Regions from separate parts of the Ruminococcus sp. N15.MGS-57 genome, predicted to be linked through region 1. Evidence: predicted binding sites of a transcription regulator. Region 1 holds the regulator's gene; each other region holds the start of a gene.

Region 1 (2,280 bases):
AGATGAAAGACAAGTATGAGGGCAACTATCTTGCGAACCTTACAGGTCAGATGTCAAACAACGGCACAAAGTATACTATCTGCATAAAGGACGGCAAGGCTTATCAGGCACTCACAGTTCAGGGCATGAAGTCATACACAGTTTGCCCTGGCGACGGAAAGCTTTACAACGTTTCAGAAGGCACGACCACCTACAGCATTGAGGACGACGACGGAAATCAGTGGAAGTCAGCCGACATTCTTTTCGGCGCGAACCTAGATTTTGACCACGCATATATTGACACAACAACAAACGTTGTTCAAGAGTATTATAACCTCGACAGCAGTGTTTCAGGCGGTGAGGGTCAGATAGTTTACGGCTTTGACGGCGCTACATATGACCTTAAGCAGGTAGTTCTGCTCCCAGAGGGTGCTGACGAATCAAGTGCAGTTTACTTCACTGTAGATTCCATAGGCGAAGCAGACGACAGCCTGCTTGCTGTTCCTGATCTTTCTGCTTATACAAAAGAATAATTTTATCTGATCTTTTTCCAACATCGGGCGGACAGACCACTGCGGTCTGCCCGCTTTTTTGCATTTCCAGCAAAGCGTTGTGCAATATGACGGAAAAGAAGTTCAAATATTTTTGAAATTTGTGAGAAAAATAGTCTTAAACCCCTTGACAAAATCGTCAAAAGGGTATAAACTATACTTAGCACTCGAGAAGAAAGAGTGCTAACACTTAAATACAATAAGTGCTAACAAGAAGAACGGGTGGTGAGCAAATGGACGACCGCAAGCTGAAAATACTTTCAGCGGTAGTCAATGAATATATCGTAACAGGCGAGCCTGTAGGCTCAAAGGCGATAATGGCTCACGTCAAAGCGTCCTCAGCGACCATAAGAAATGAAATGGCAGAACTTGAGAAGCAAGGCTATCTCGAACAGCCACACACCTCCGCAGGCAGAATACCAACATATAAGGGCTACAGGCTTTATGTTGACCAGCTCATGGAGCAAAACCAGCTTACAGCAAATGAAAAGAAGATGCTGGATTCAATGATACCGCAGGAATATGTCACAGAGGAAGACCTTGTGAACAAGGCTTCAATGGCATTGGCGGATCTTACGAAATGTGCGGCGGTGGTCGCAAACGCAACGCCAAAGTTCTCGCTTATCTCAAAGGTAGAGGTAATACCTACAGGAAAGAGAATGTACGTTATTTTGATGATAACGTCCAACGGCTCTATTAAGAATAAGGTTTGCCGATTGGAGTTCGACCTCAGTCAGGATCAGCTTGAGTTTTTTGATAACTTCGTAAAGGAAAATCTCAACGGCGTGCCTATCGACAGTCTTTCGGACGCTTATCTTGAAAAGCTCACAGAAGCAATGGGAACGTACATGATGACCCTTTCACCGCTTGTTTCCGAGATAATGAAGATGACAAAGGAAATGAGCAGCGTGTCTATCAAAGGTCAGAGTAATCTTCTCACCTGCAAGGACTTCAACCAAAATGAGATAATAAGCTTTCTCGATAATCAGAAGGAGCTTAAAGGATTTATTGACGAAACGTTCTCAGGGCTTCACGTTATGTTCTCCCCTGAGCGTGACGGGTTTGTTATCCACAACTCCTCTATTATAACAGCTCCGTTCTCAAAGGACGGCAAAACAGCAGGTGCTCTGGGGCTTATAGGACCTATGAGGCTCGACTATGCGAAGTTTATCCCATATCTCGAGTATTTCACAGGAAAGATATCGGAAATGATATCCGAAAAGCCACAAGAGCAAAACAAAGAAGATGACGAAAATAAATAAAAAGAAAGGCAGGCGGCGTAAATTGAGTAAGGAAACTGAAAAGGACACCGAGCTTGAAAAAGAGGAAAACACCTCTGCTGAAAGCGAAGAAGTGAAAGAAGCGGCGGATACCGCAGAGAATGCCACTGAGGATACAGAGAAAAAGGCGGAGGAGAGCGAAACAGAAAAGCTGAAAAAAGAGCTTGCCGAAGCAAATGACAAGTATCTCAGACTTATGGCTGAATATGATAACTTTAGAAAAAGAAGCGCAAAGGAAAGACTGGAGCTTACAGACACAGCAAAGGGAAATGTGATAAACGGCTTCCTGCCGGTGTTTGATAACTTTGAAAGAGCGTTAGGCACAGAAACTCAGGACGCAGTTTATAAACAGGGTGTTGAAATGATCTTCAATCAGTTCAGCGACGCTCTGAAAAAACTCAACGTTGAGGTCATGGAGCTTGCGGGCAAGGAATTTGACCCGAACGTTGCAACGGCGGTCAGCACAGTTG
Region 2 (2,280 bases), on a different contig from region 1:
ATCTTGGGTGATCGAAGCACTTAGCAGTACCCCAAAGAAGCTTCTTAGTAGGGTCAGCAGCCATTTTTTCAGCTATGTAGTCAACTACCTCAGCAAGCTTTGCGTTAGTGGTGCCGAGATCACCGTACTCAGGAGAAAGGTCACGGTCATGGAAGCAGAAATAGTCGATAGAAAGCTTGTCCATTATCTCGAAAGCAACATCGACCTTCTTCTTAGCTCTTGCCTCAGGAGCAGCCTCGCCCCAAGTCTTGTCAGTAGTGCCGCAGCCGAACATATCAGTGCCGTCGCCACCCATTGTGTGCCACCATGAAAGAGCGAACTTGAGCTGTTCTCTCATAGTCTTGCCCATTACAACCTCATCTGGGTTATAATACTTAAAAGAGAGGGGATTAGTTGAGTTTACACCCTCATACTTGATCTTTGGAATATCCTTAAAATACTCTGCCATAATTTTGACCTCCGAATATATTATTGTTTGATCTTAACGATTAAACGATTACAATACAATAATACACCAAATCGCACCCGTTTGTCAACTGTTTTTTATCAAAATTGCATATATTGATATATATTAAAATTGTGGGATAACTGCATAGACACACTATTTTTTCTCGTATTTTCATCAATATTTCTGTAATAATTTTCTGTAATAACTGCACAAATTTTGACAACTAAACTTGTGCAAACAAATGATTTATCTTTTAATTTGGCAACATTTCTGCAATTGTTGCATTTTTTATGCAACAAATTACCCCTTTTTCGGGATAAGTATAAGGGTATTATCCCAAATCGAATATCCTGCAAGGTAGCAGTGTATGAGGAAACATTTTGTCAACGTGAGTTAGGTGAACACGATGAGAGGTTCTGATCGCACAGAAAAGCACTTCCTGCACCTTGTTTGAAGCTTGAAAATTGAATATAAAATACGGATAACCCCACGGCAACAAATCTGTAGGGGCGAACACCGTTCGCCCGTCGAAGGAACAAGCCCACAATTACAACACGGTTTGGCAACCGAAAAACTTGCCCACCGCACCTGTAGGGGAGCGACGCAATTTCTGTTTCACAGAAATGGGCGTCCCGATATTCCTCGCCCATTGAATTAACGGAGATTATCACAACAATGTCACCCCGAATAATTCAACATCGAAGATACCAAAACCACGGAGTTACCCCTCCGAACGGGACGCCGAGGGCGTCGTCCCCTACAATTATGGATACTGTTGATACGCATACCTCCATTGAATACATTTATCCCCACCCGAAAATCTGATTTCAGACCTGCAATACCCCTTAATAAATTGTACAATATGCTTCCAAAACCAATTTTTAGCTTGATAGATATTGTGCAACCCTACAAAAATCACATAAATGACCTTAAATGACTTGAATTTTGCGAAAAAGGTGCTAAAATATAATTAGCACTCAGAAAGACTGAGTGCTAACAATCCGAGCGTGAGAGTGCTGAAAACATAGGTACGACCACGAAGGATTCTAATTTAGCATATTAAAAGGTATCATAAAAGGAGGAACTTATCATGGCGATCAAACCATTGCAGGACAGAGTTGTAGTTAAGATGACAGAGGCTGAGGAAACCACAAAGAGTGGTATCATTCTCACAGGCTCAGCTAAGGAAAAGCCTGAGGTCGCAGAGGTAATAGCTGTAGGCCCTGGTAAAAAGGACGTTACTATGGGTGTTAATAAGGGCGACAAGGTGCTTATTTCTAAGTACAGCGGTACTAATGTTAAGCTGGATGGTGAAGAGTTCATTATAGTTAAAATGGACGACATTCTCGCAGTTGTTGACTAATTTCACTGCATTTTAAATAGTATATAAACGGAGGTAATTTACAATGGCTAAGGATATAATTTTTGGCGAAGACGCAAGAAAAGCTTTGCAGAGCGGTATCGACAAGCTCGCAAACACTGTTAAGATAACACTGGGACCTAAGGGCAGAAATGTAGTTCTTGATAAGAAGTACGGTGCTCCTCTTATCACAAACGACGGTGTTACTATAGCTAAGGAGATCGAGCTTGACGACCCATTCGAGAACATGGGTGCTCAGCTTGTAAAGGAAGTCGCTACTAAGACTAACGACGCTGCCGGTGACGGTACAACAACAGCTACATTGCTTGCTCAGGCTCTTGTTAGAGAGGGTATGAAGAATATCGCAGCAGGTGCTAATCCAATGGTACTTAAGAAAGGTATGGATCAGGCTGTAGATACTGCTGTTGAAACTATCGTCGCTAACTCAAAGAAGATAGAAGGCTCTGATGAG
Region 3 (2,280 bases), on a different contig from region 1:
TAAGCACGTTTTCGCTGTCATCAATGAGAAGCTTTTTAAGGCTTGTGAAAAGCACCATAAAGCCCACCAGACCTATGACTATCTCAGCAACGCTCATGAAGGTCTCATAGTGTTCAAGCCCTATTGCATCAGATATGGACGAGAAGTTTGCAAGCAGATTGTTTAGACAGTGTATTATAACTGTTGGCAGTATCGAGCCGCACTTTGCGGCGATAATAGCGTAAACAAGTCCTGTGCCGAATGCCGAAGCCGCCTGAGGGATATTTCCGTGCATAAGTCCGAATGCAAGTGCCGAGAAAAGCACCGCCGCACCCCTTCCGTATGGGCTTAGAGCCGTGAGGATCGCTCCACGGTAGATAAATTCCTCCACGATAGGGGCTATTATCACAACGTATGAGAACTGCACTATTACTGCAAGGGCAGAGGGCTGATGAATGGAAAAATCGCTTGTGGGAACTGTCACTCCGTTTTGACCAAGTATACCCGTGAGGATAGATATGAGCTGTGACAGCAGAATGTTTATCACAAAGCAGGCTGAAAACCATTTTAACCCTTTTACTGCCGTGTCTTTTTTCGGCTTTATGAAGCTTGATTCTCGTTTTCGGAAAAGTATAGCAAAAACTATCCCAAAAACAAGCACGCTCATAAGAGTGATAAACAAATTTGCCGTCATGGAAAAAGTAGTTGAGCTTATAAAAGCGGTCTGCTTTTTCAGATAGCTGAGAACTGCCGAGTAGCTAAGAGTGATTTTTCCTGAGTGGTAAGTGTATGCAACGTAAAAGAATAACACTGCGAATATCCTGTTTAGCAGGTTGTATAAAATGAGCAGAAGTGAAATTTTCACGCAATCTATAGTAAGAAGTTTCTTTTCCTGCTGTTTTTCAGGGGTCAGCAGAGAAACAGACTTTTTGGTAGTCAAATATTATTCCTCCCTTGTTCGGTCTTATCTATATATTATAACACACAACATGGTGCTTTTGCAAATGGTATTTTGTCAGGTATGTGATGAAATGTTATGAAAATGTAAATAAATAAGAGAAATTTTGTGATAACTATTGCATTTTATCAACCTTGTTGTATAATATAATTAGCACTCAAATAGATAGAGTGCTAATTATATGGAACAGTATTCAAAGAAAGTAAAATATTATTAAGGAAAGGTCGAGATTTTATGCAGACAAAAGAATTTAAGGCAGAATCCAAAAGACTGCTTGATATGATGATCAATTCGATCTACACTCATAAGGAGATTTTTCTCAGAGAGATAATCTCCAATGCAAGCGACGCTATTGATAAGCTGTATTTCAAGTCCTTGACAGACACTTCTGTGGGAATGAAAAAGAGCGACTTCGCTATCAATATCGCTATCGACAAGGAAAACAGAACGCTTACAGTTTCTGATAACGGCATCGGTATGACCGAGGAGGATCTTGAAAACAACCTTGGTACTATCGCAAACTCAGGCTCGTTCGCTTTCAAGAAAGACAATGACCTTGGGGACGATGTTGATATAATCGGTCAGTTCGGTGTAGGCTTCTATTCTACTTTTATGGTAGCAAAGGAAGTTACCGTTGTAACAAAGGCTTTTGGCAGCGATCAGGCTTACAAGTGGACATCTGACGGTGTTGAGGGCTACACAATAGAAGAGTGTGACAAGCCTGACGGCGTCGGCACAACTATCACACTGAAACTCAAGGACGATACTGATGACGAGAAGTATTCAACATATCTTGATCAGTATCAGATACAGTCACTTGTAAAGAAATATTCTGACTACATCAGATTCCCTATCAGAATGGAAGTCGAGCATACTCATTATAATGAGGATGGTAAAGAGCCAGAGGTACACAAGGCTATCGAAACTCTTAACAGCATGACCCCTATCTGGAAGAAGAACAAGAGCGAGCTAAAGGATGAGGATTACAACAACTTCTATATGGAGAAGTTCGGTGACTATGAGCCGCCTGTTGCACATATCCATTCAAAGAACGAGGGCGTTGCAACATATGACGCACTGCTTTATATACCTGCTCGTGCGCCTTTTGACTATTACTCAAAGGACTATGAAAAGGGACTCCAGCTTTATTCAAGCGGTGTAATGATAATGGAAAAGTGTGCAGACCTGCTTCCTGACTGGTTCAGCTTTGTAAAGGGCGTTGTTGACTCTGAGGATCTCTCACTGAACATCTCCCGTGAGCTTTTACAGCAGGACAGACAGCTCAAGATAATCGCAAAGAACCTTGAAAAGTCCATAAAGAACGAGCTTGCAAAGCTTCTGAA

What was found. Region 1 encodes HrcA, which represses chaperone genes, less so after heat shock. Its sites were predicted from a motif close to TGTTAGCACTCNNNNNNNNNGAGTGCTAACA; they were not measured.
Region 2: WS40_RS00380 (co-chaperone GroES) is a predicted target of HrcA. The motif match lies at 1,417-1,447, and genes of this name have one in related genera.
Region 3: htpG (molecular chaperone HtpG) is a predicted target of HrcA. The motif match lies at 1,086-1,116, and genes of this name have one in related genera.

What each region holds. Positions count from the first base shown of each region.
Region 1 covers NZ_LARF01000003.1:29,735-32,014, forward strand. Annotated here, with positions in the region: gene WS40_RS00950 (hypothetical protein) at 1-512, shown strand, start outside; gene hrcA (heat-inducible transcriptional repressor HrcA) at 764-1,792, shown strand; gene grpE (nucleotide exchange factor GrpE) at 1,815-2,280, shown strand, end outside.
Region 2 covers NZ_LARF01000001.1:90,657-92,936, forward strand. Annotated here, with positions in the region: gene xylA (xylose isomerase) at 1-448, opposite strand, end outside; gene WS40_RS00380 (co-chaperone GroES) at 1,539-1,811, shown strand; gene groL (chaperonin GroEL) at 1,855-2,280, shown strand, end outside.
Region 3 covers NZ_LARF01000012.1:10,898-13,177, reverse strand. Annotated here, with positions in the region: gene WS40_RS03600 (CPBP family intramembrane glutamic endopeptidase) at 1-919, opposite strand, end outside; gene htpG (molecular chaperone HtpG) at 1,172-2,280, shown strand, end outside.